One region of the Clostridium sp. D5 genome, then DNA from elsewhere that is predicted to be linked to it. Evidence: riboswitches for the same ligand, from Rfam matches in the RefSeq annotation. Region 1 holds a riboswitch; each other region holds the start of a gene.

Region 1 (3,480 bases):
GGCAGTGATGACAGCAATTTCCGTGGTGGGCCGATTTATTTTTGGTCCGATCCCTTTTTTTAAACCCGTGACGGCTATCGTGGTATTGACCGGAATCTATATGGGGCCTGAATCCGGATTTCTGGTAGGCTCACTATCGGCAGTTGTTTCCAATATCTTTTTCGGGCAGGGACCATGGACACCTTTTCAGATGTTTTCCTGGGGAATCATCGGGATGATCGCCGGATTCCCGGGGCTGCGGGCGCTCCTGCGTCACCGTATACCGCTGATTATATATGGTATATTCTCGGGGATCGCTTATTCAGGGCTTATGGATATCTGGACGGTGCTCAGCTTCGAGGGAGGCTGGAACTGGTACAGGTATCTGGGGGCGCTTGCGACTGCGGTGCCGGTGACAATTACGTACTGTGTGTCCAATGTAGTATTCCTGATGCTGACTATCAGGCCGATTGGAGATAAGATGAACCGGATTCAGGTGAAACATGGGATCTTTTAAGCGTATGTATTTTCATGGGGAGGCTTTGGGAAAGGGGGCGCCCGCTGAAAGTCTGCCGGGGAAGGTACGGCGGGACGCAGCAGGGCATTTTGGCGGCGGGCCATTTGCTAACACCCTCTAATATCAAAATCGGACTCTTATATGGAACCACCGGCATTCACCGTGGAATTCTGATGAATTCCGCGGCTCAGGCCGGCTTGTGATCTGCTTCGGAAGCAGATCACATCCATATAAGAGTCCGATTTTGATATAAGAGGGTGTAAGCGCATTCTTACGCTGCCAAAATGCCCTGCTGCGTCCCGCCGTACCTTCCCCGGCAGACTTTCAGCGGGCTGGGCTTTTCTGGGCGGCAGGTGAAAATTCAACGGGGAGTCACGGACGGGGGAGGCGGATGGGGCTGGCGGCGCGGGATGTGCAGCGGGGGCTTGTGAGTATAAAAAAATATTGTTATTAAAGGAGTGCTATTCGACTTCCAGGGTCAGGTATTTGCCGCGGGGAATTGGTGCGGAGAATTTTATGCCCAGGGAGGTTTTGAAGAGGGGGCCTCCTGTTACGAAGGTGTGGTATTCTCCGTTTTCGCCGCAGACGTCTATGTTGTCTTTTTCCATTGAGGCTATGAGGGCGGGAGTCAGAGGCTGGCCCAGGTAGTCGGGGGACATTCTTTCGGTGTCTACTACGGTTATGTGGGTGGTGAAGCCTGCCTCTAGGAATTCCAGGACGGCTTGTCTGCGGCTTTTCTGCCAGAGTGGGAAGGATGGCTGAAGGCCGGCGTTTTGGCAGCGGGTGCTGCACCAGGCCAGGTGTTCTTCCAGGTCGATGTCGCCGAAGACGCAGACTTCTGCTCCGGCTGATTTTTGAGACAGGAGTTCTTTTTCGAAGTTTTTTTCGTAATCCTCACCGCTTGTTTTGATCAGGGTGATGGGGAGGTTCATGGATGTCTCGAGTTTTTGGATGACTTGGGAGCTGATTCCGTGGAACCAGCTTCGCTCCCGGTCCGTGTTGTAGGTCATGATCAGGGCCATGGGAATCATGCCGGACTGTATTGCTTTGTAGATGGAGAGGGTGCTGTCTTTTCCGCTGCTGTAGGATGCAACGAATTTTTTACCTTTTAGTTCATTCATTTGTTTTCCTCCGGATAAATAATGAGTGGAAGCAGCTGCGGCCGCATTAGGATGGCTTTACTCTCGCAGTGCATGATGTCATAAATTGTTTTCATATCTTTTCCAGTATTTCTTTTAAAAGCGAAATTATCTCATACATTCTTCTCAATATTTGAGAAGCTATTACTATTATAACAACTAATAAAATAACAAACTCCAATCCCATTACTGACCTCCTCCTATTCCAATACTAAATGGTTTTCTGATTCTTAAGAGCATAAAAAATAAACCTCTGCTCTATGCCTTCAGACGCTTTCTAATGATTCAATACTTGTATCCTGACTAAAGTTCAGACCTAATTGCTGCCCTTCCCGGATCAACCAGTGGTTGTGTAGCTTTCGTAACTCATTACAGTAGGGATAAAACTGTACTGGAATCTCACCAGACTTCCTAAAGTGTAAAATTGCACTTCTATCGTATTGAACCATTGTAATCTTTATTAAGAATCAATAGTATTAAGTGAATCTGATAGAAGTATTTTATATCAAATGCTTATAATTATCAATGCATTTCAAAGATTTATCTGAATATTACATTAATTTTTAAATTTATCTGATTAGTCATGATCGCTTTCAGCAATATTTTATCGGGGTTATATTTTTGTCAGCGTAAGCCGTGCACAAATGCATGGGGCGAGACCAGTGGCTGCCGATTAAACATAGAAGAGAAATCGGGGCACTATTGACACGGGGAAGAAGAAACAATTATAATGAACTAAGAAATCTTAGGAGAGGCGAGACGATCCCTCTCTTTTTTTAAAAGCAGACGCTTGTTTTCTGTAAAGCAGTGGAAAGAAGGTGTACGGATGTACGGGGGCGGGAATCTGAGAAAACACATGGGGAAAGTACTGCTGTCTGTACTTTGTGTACTGGTGCTGTCCGGATGCGCAGGCAGTGCCGGGCAGTCAAAAGAGAAGGAAGAATATGTAATTGGTGTCGTCACAAAGTCCAAAAGCAGTGAATACTGGATGTCTGTTTATTCTGGAATGGAGAAGGCTGCAAAAGATTACGGCGTCACAGTGATTACACTGTCACCGGATTCGGAGACGGACGACAGTCTGCAGAAGAAGATGATTGATGACCTGATCGCGAAGGGCGTGGACGCGCTGGCGGTTTCTCCGATTCAGTCCTTTGGTGCGGACGCGTATCTGGCAGCAGCGAAGGAAAACGGAATCCCGGTTTATTCCTATGACACCAGGATTATGAGCCAGGATATTCCCTATATTGGAATTGATAATGAAAAGGCGGGAAGGGGACTGGCCGAATATATGGCCAAGGCGCTTGGCGGCAATGGAAAAGTTGGGATTATTTCGGGGAATCTGGAACAATCGGGGCATGCCAGCAGGGTAAAGGGGTTCTCGGATTATATAGAAGAGAATACAAACATGGAAGTCGCGTTTGTAGAGAGCGGATACAGCAACCTTCAGATGTCTGAAAAAGAGATCACCCGTCTTATGGAGGAGCACCCGGATGTGAAGGGGATCTTTGCCACCAGTGCGGTGACAGCGCTGGGAATTATGAAGTATATGGAACAGCATCCGGTTGTGCTTGTGACAGTGGATGCGCAGCAGGATGCGCTGGAGGCCGTGGCAGAAGGCGGAATCCAGGCTTTGGCGGCGCAGTCAGGGTACGAGATTGGGTATGAGACAATTCAATATATCATAGAGAAGAGGGACGGCGAGGACCTTCCTCTGGATAAGATTCTGAATGTGGAAATCATAACAAAGGATAATGTGGAGGAATATCAGATTCAAAATTAGGCGGAATCTAAAAATAAGACCCAAAAAGAAAGGCTGCTTCTGAAAAAGAGTGGTCTTTTTTTAGA
Region 2 (3,480 bases), on a different contig from region 1:
TCCAGAATATATTTCACACGCTCTGCAGAATCCTCACTGAGCAGATATGTCCTGGTTCCTTTCAGGCAGCTGTTTCCAACCGCTTCTATCTTTGCCTGACACTCTTCTGGCAGAAGTCCGATTCCAACTGCTTTTACAATATCCATCTTATAGCCAAAACCGCCTGCTATGTAAATTGCATCAATATCATCATAAGATGCCCCGAAATTCAGGATCAGAGTCTCAAGCCCAGCGCGCACTGCAGACTTGGCAAGCTGAATCTCCCTCACATCTTTCTGAAAGAAAGCAATCTCTGTCCCATCCCCGCTTTCTGCGAGCGGAAAACCATCGTCAAAATAATCCTCGTCCATAAGACCTGTTTCGTCCACAAGCTCGGCCTTAACCAGTTCGTAAACGGCGTCAATAACCCCGGTACCGCAGATTCCGACCGGTTTGGCGTCCTGGATCGTTCCCGTCACCGCATGCCCGTCCTTCAGCTCCACCTTGCAGATTGCTCCCGGCACGCTTCCTGTCCCGAATGTTATATTTCCGCCCTCAAACGCGGGCCCGGCTGCCGTCGATGTCGTCAGAATGCGGTCCTTATTGCCAATTGCCATCTCGCCGTTTGTTCCAAGGTCAATCAGTACGGATACCTTCTCCCTCCTGTCAAAATCCAGGGCATACAATCCTGCCGTAATATCTCCTCCCACGTAAGTGGATATGCCGGGGAAAATCACAATTTCAAACGCCATGTCATTCTGGCCGAAAAGTTCTGCATAATTAGTATATATCGTATCAATATTGACCGGTGTAAAAGGGAATACGCCCAATGTTTCACAGGAGTAGCCCATCAGAAGGTGCACCATGGTTGTATTGGCCCCGATTACCATTTTTTCGATCTTTATTTTTCCGTTCTCTGTCAGACTCCCGATTCCCTGAAGCAGATCTGTCTGAATGCTCTTTCTCAGCGCTTCCTTTTTGCCTCCGTTGGAAGCTTCTATTCTGCTGATTACATCAGCACCATATGCCCTCTGTCGGTTGATCGTTGTAAAAACATCCTCGGCTTCCTTTGTCTCCATATTGATCAACTGCATCGCGATTGTTGTCGTGCCGATATCCACGGCAATTCCATAACGCACGCCCGCTTTTGCGCTGCTTCTTGCCGCTCTCCCTGCCGTTTGTTCATCATCCGCCAGAACAGCGAACTCCTCTTCTTTATGGAGCCCAACTGAGATCACACAGTCATCCTCAGGATAAGCCTTGCATGCCAGACGGAATCCATCCTGCAGCTGCTCCCCGCTGAAGAATTTTCCATCCTGCTCTGACGGAGCGATATCCCCCTCCAGAACCTGAATACCGCACTTTCCGCAGGTTCCTCTTCCTGCACAGACTGCCGGCAGGAATATACCCTGCTCCTGAAGTATCTCCATCAGAGAATGTCCCTTTTTGCCTTTTAAAACTCTGAGTTCATCTCCATCATGAAGCATAATTGTATAATCCGAAACATTTCTGAGGCTGCAGTTAACATTCGGGCAGCTCGCGCAGTTATGATGAATGCGGAACATGTCTGAATGATCTGCCGTCAGGTAGACCTGGCACGTCGTCTTGACCGGATCATACATACAGCTGTCCAGCACACGGATGCCCGCGCTGTTTTCTCTGCCGGTCACTGCCAGAGCTTTCTTCTGGGCCTCCATCGGAATATCCTGCGGCGCCTCCAGCCGATGGGACACTCCGCACTTTTTCGCTCTGCACATTGCGATAATCTGAGGCTGAAGCTGATGATCCATCTGAAAAAGATAATCATCCGCAATGGCATCCGCCAGCATTCCGCCCAGATAATCTCCTTCTGCAAACAGTTGTGTAGACCATCGGCTCAGCTGTCCGCCTACGGAAGTAACGCAGTACAGTGCCTGATGAATCCCTTCCCCATACCGGCTGAGATCAAATCCGTCCACATCCCCGAACTCCAGCAGAGCAATCGGCTCTATTTTCTTATATGCCTCCGGAAGCATCGCCTCATACTCTTCTGCCACATCATCATATGTCGCGCTGCCTTCGAAGCAGTCTATCAGAGCGAACACATTCTCTCTGCATATTTCTATATTAAATTCCGTTATTTTCATCTTCTTGTCCTCTCTCAACTGCCGGAAAAGCCATCCCCGTCCCTGCAGTTTCAATAACCCTGTTCAATTATTTTTCCTGTATAAAAAGAAAAACTCCTTGTAAAAAGAGTTCGATGCTGACACACTATATAAAATTAAAACGGAATCCTGTTTCCCACCCAAAACAGGTCCATAGGGATATGTAAGTATCCTGGCTCACGTTTCATCCTTGGAATGCCTTCTCATCCTGACGGACAATGGCTTTTATTCTTCGTCCACGTTTACAGTAGGGGTAAGCCTGCACCGGATTCACACCGGTTTCCTTCTCTAAATGCTCTTTGTTGTTACCATCCGCACTTATTTCCCAAAGGGCACTTTATTTCTCTGTAACTGCTTTCTTTGCAACTTCTGCTGCTGTTGCTGCATCTGGTGTATAGTAGTCAGCACCAATCTGCTCTGCAAAACTGTCATTAACCGGAGCGCCGCCGACCATAACGATGTACTTGTCGCGAAGTCCTTTTTCGTTCAGCTGATCGATACAATCCTGCATCTTCGGCATTGTTGTTGTAAGAAGTGCTGACATACAGATTACATCTGCGCCTACTTCTTCTGCTTTGTCAATAAATACAGCCGGCTCAACATCTACGCCGATATCGTGGATCTCAAAGCCTGCGCCTTTCAGCATCATTACTACAAGGTTCTTTCCGATATCATGCAGGTCACCCTGTACTGTACCGATAACTGCCTTACCAACCGGCTCATTTCCTACTTCAACCAGTTTTGGCTCCAGAACTGTAAGTCCTGCATTCATAGCTCTTGCTGCTACCAGAACTTCCGGTACGAATACCTCGTTGTTTTTAAACTTTGCACCGATGATCATCATTCCTGATAAAAGACCTTCATTTAAAATCTCTTTTGGATCCTGCCCCTCGTCCAGAGCCTCCTGTACCAGTGCCTTTACATTTTTTGCCCTTCCTTTTTGAAGGAATTCTGAAATTTCCTGAATCTTTGACATTTTACATACCTCCATCATTCTTTAAGCGTGTCTGCTTTGATTATTATTCTACCTTATTTGCAATTATGTTTTTAGTAATTTTTTTGGAACTCTTTGTATTAATATCTCATTTTTTGTTTATTTTTTTATTTCTTCTACAATTTCCGGGTACCACTCCATTGCTTTTCTCAGGGATTTTCTGACGGGCAGGCCATTTCCGGATAAGACCACCAGATCATTGATATGTTCCGGCTTTCCTTCAAACTTCTCGGCTTTATAAATGCTGCCTACGCAGTCCACCAGATAGATTTCTCCGTCTGCCTCCACAAATCCTTTTACACGGTAAGTATCATCCAGAAACATTTCAACGAATTTCTGAAGCTTTCCCGGTGCCTGCCCCGG
Region 3 (3,480 bases), on a different contig from region 1:
AGTATGGAAAACGGGAAAATGCGCATCCTGCTGTTTGCCGGGACATCAGAAGGCAGAATGCTGGCGGAATTTTTAGGGAATTTGTCTATAGTAAGCTTTGTCAGTACAGCTACAGAATACGGCACGGAATGCGTGGAGGAGATTCCAAATATCAGGATTATTACAGGCAGGATGGACGAAGAGGCAATCTGCGGATTCATCCGGAAGCACCAGATAGAGCTTGTCATAGATGCTACTCATCCCTTTGCCCGTCTGGTTACGGAGAACATAAAAAATGCCTGCAGCAGAAGTGAGGCCGGGTATATCCGTTGTCTGCGCGATGAGAGCAGTACCGGCGGCGCTCATTCATATGAGAATATGGTACTGGTGGATTCCGTAGCAGAGGCAGTGGAATATCTGAAAACACGGGAAGGCAGGATTTTCATTTCCACAGGAAGCAAAGAATTAAAGCTGTATACAGAAATAGAGAATTATAAAGAGCGGTGTTTTGCCAGGGTTCTGTCTACGAAAGAGTCCGTGGAAGAGAGTGTGGAGCTTGGGTTTAAGGGGGCTCACCTCATTGCCATGCAGGGGCCCTTTTCGAAGGAACTGAATATCGCCATGCTTAAGGATACGGATGCAGATTATTTTGTGACAAAAGAATCCGGCAAAGCTGGGGGATTTGAGGAAAAACTGGAGGCGGCAAAAGAGACAGGAGTAACGCTGGTAGTGATCGGAAGGCCTGCAGAGACGGGGCACAGCGTAGAAGAAACAAAAAAATATCTTCAGAATATTCTGAATACGGAGGGCAAAGGGGTCTGACCCCTTCTTAAAAAATTACACAAACTAGGAAAAAAAGTACAAACAGCAACATTGAAAATCGGATACAATGCTAAGTAGTGAAAATTGCATATTATGACAAATTATGATAAAATAAATAAGGTTATGAATGAGGTGTATGAATGAAAAACGGACTGATACATATCTACTGTGGAGATGGAAAAGGGAAGACGACCGCTGCAACAGGACTTGCAGTCAGGGCCGCAGGGAGTGGAATGAAAGTTCTGTTCGCGCGCTTTTTGAAGAATGAAGTTTCCGGTGAGCTGAAGATACTGGATGCGGTGGATGGGATTACAGTTCTTCATGTGGACAAAGCGTTTGGATTTTTTAATACGCTGTGTGATAGAGAAAAGGCGGAGGCAGAGGAGACTTATGCCCGGCTTTGGGATACAGTCTGTGACAAAGCGGTATCCGGGCACTTTGATTTGCTAGTGATCGATGAGTTTATGGCCGCCTATAATTATGGCCTCATTGAGCACAATAAGGCACTGGCCTTTTTGGAAAGTAAACCAGAGGAACTGGAGGTCGTCCTGACCGGACGGAATCCGGATGAGAAGCTTATTAAGCTTGCGGACTATGTTTCCGAGATCAAGAAGATCAAACATCCCTTTGACCGGGAGATCCGGGCAAGACGGGGAATCGAGTTTTAGGAGGAGATACCTCTGTATAAAAAATGACCCAAAGGGCAGCGTGCTCTTTAGGTATATAGTTCAGGTCTGGCATACAATTTAGAAGTAAGCTGTCCCGATGCAGTATCCGAATCTGCTGAGGGCGGCCTAAGGGGAAGCAGGTGTGAATCCTGCACAATACCCGTTGCTGTATAGGTGGAATGGTATCCATTATGTCACTGTGAGAGTTCTCATGGGAAGGCGGAATACCGTGCAGATGCCTTAGTCAGAAAACCCGCTTTTAAATGGATCTGAATGGTTACGGGAATATGACCGGGTGTTATGCTGCAGATCTCGTACGATTTTGTGGTATACCTGGGAGGTATTTCGAAACAACAATATCACAAAAAAGGAGAGAGAGACATGTCAAAAAAAGAAAAAATCTTACTCAAGGCAGCCATCGCATTCGCGCTGATGTTTGCCGTCACACCGGCTGTTAATGCAATGCATATCATGGAGGGTTACCTTCCGGTAAAATACTGCATTGCCTGGGGCGTAATCTGTGTCCCGTTTCTGGTTGCCGGCCTGATATCCCTGAAAAAAAGAGTGAAAGAAAATAGAAAATCGATCATGCTGATTGCTATGGCAGGGGCGTTTATTTTTGTAATATCATCCCTGAAAATACCGTCAGTGACAGGAAGCTGTTCCCATATGACCGGAACCGGACTGGGAGCAATCCTGTTCGGACCTGCGGCAGTCAGTGTGCTGGGAATTATCGTACTTTTATTTCAGGCGATTCTGCTCGCTCACGGCGGACTGACAACACTGGGAGCCAATACGTTCTCCATGGCGATTGCAGGACCGCTTCTGTCATTTGGAATATACCAGCTCTGTAAAAAAATGAATGTTAACCGTAAAATATCAGTATTCCTGGCCGCTTTTCTGGGAGATATCTTTACATACTGTGTGACCAGTATCCAGCTGGCACTTGCATACCCATCCGAGGCGGGCGGCGTAGCGGCATCCGCTGTCAAATTCCTGGGAGTATTTGCACCGACACAGCTGCCGCTGGCAGTCATCGAGGGTATTCTCACAGTCATCATCGTAATCGGACTGGAAGCTTATGCAAAACCGGAACTGAAAGCAATCGGATTTTTAAAGGAGGCAAAATAAGATGAGTAAAAATACGAAAACAGTTATCATTCTTCTGATCGTAGCTGTATTGATTGCAATTGTGCCCCTGTTCGCAAAAAAAGGCGCTGAGTTCGGCGGTTCAGATGATGCAGGGAGCGTCATGATCGAAGAAATACAGGGAGAATATACTCCATGGTTTACACCGGTGCTTGAGACTGCGCTAGGGGGAGAACTGCCGGGTGAAGTGGAAAGCCTGATCTTCTGTCTTCAGACAGGAATCGGAGTCGGTATTATCGCTTTTGTAATGGGACGATTCGTAGAAAGAAAAAAATGGCAGAACAAGACGGAATAAAGTTCTGGGAAGGAAGGCAGCATGATTGTAGTAGATAAGCTCTGTTATCGCTCCGGTTTAAGATATGTAAATGCAGGTGAAAAGTTTGCATTTTCCATGATAACTCTGCTGTTCTGCGTTATCAGCCGTTCACTGGTCATTGCCGGTATTGTTTTTGCAGTCAATGCATACCTTACCGTGAAAAAAGGACATATAGCGGCCAAACAGTATGTAAAGCTGCTGGCTGTGCCTTTTACATTCCTTATATTGAGTACACTGGCGATCATAGTCAATATCTCAAAAGTCCCACTGGATGCCTATGCAATTCCAGTGGGCAGCTTTTTTATCACGGGTAGTTTTCAGTCCCTGCTTTTCGGGATACAGCTGATTGCAACAGCCATGGCAAGCGTGACCTGCCTGTACTTTTTATCACTCAATACAACAATGACTGATATCCTGGGTGTTCTTACAAAACTGCACTGTCCGGAGATATTGACGGAACTTATGCTTTTGATTTACCGGTTCATTTTCGTGCTGATGGACACGGCATCCGCCATCATGGTGTCTCAGAAGTCAAGACTGGGCAAC

What was found. Region 1 has a riboswitch for cobalamin ahead of HMPREF0240_RS04725 (diphthine--ammonia ligase). Riboswitches for the same ligand answer to the same signal wherever they lie in the genome.
Region 2: another riboswitch for cobalamin. It lies ahead of HMPREF0240_RS07535 (ASKHA domain-containing protein); the one in region 1 lies ahead of HMPREF0240_RS04725 (diphthine--ammonia ligase).
Region 3: another riboswitch for cobalamin. It lies ahead of HMPREF0240_RS07560 (energy-coupling factor ABC transporter permease); the one in region 1 lies ahead of HMPREF0240_RS04725 (diphthine--ammonia ligase).

Annotation. Positions count from the first base shown of each region.
Region 1 is NZ_GL870809.1:1,118,966-1,122,445, forward strand. Features, by position in the region: gene HMPREF0240_RS04715 (ECF transporter S component) at 1-496, shown strand, start outside; gene HMPREF0240_RS04725 (diphthine--ammonia ligase) at 958-1,617, opposite strand; cobalamin riboswitch at 1,907-2,093, opposite strand; gene HMPREF0240_RS04730 (substrate-binding domain-containing protein) at 2,462-3,415, shown strand.
Region 2 is NZ_GL870810.1:256,538-260,017, reverse strand. Features, by position in the region: gene HMPREF0240_RS07535 (ASKHA domain-containing protein) at 1-2,105, opposite strand, end outside; cobalamin riboswitch at 2,268-2,452, opposite strand; gene HMPREF0240_RS07530 (corrinoid protein) at 2,461-3,099, opposite strand; gene HMPREF0240_RS07525 (GTP-binding protein) at 3,217-3,480, opposite strand, start outside.
Region 3 is NZ_GL870810.1:262,356-265,835, forward strand. Features, by position in the region: gene cobK (precorrin-6A reductase) at 4-801, shown strand; gene HMPREF0240_RS07555 (cob(I)yrinic acid a,c-diamide adenosyltransferase) at 942-1,469, shown strand; cobalamin riboswitch at 1,553-1,745, shown strand; gene HMPREF0240_RS07560 (energy-coupling factor ABC transporter permease) at 1,851-2,600, shown strand; gene HMPREF0240_RS07565 (cobalt transport protein CbiN) at 2,602-2,913, shown strand; gene cbiQ (cobalt ECF transporter T component CbiQ) at 2,935-3,480, shown strand, end outside.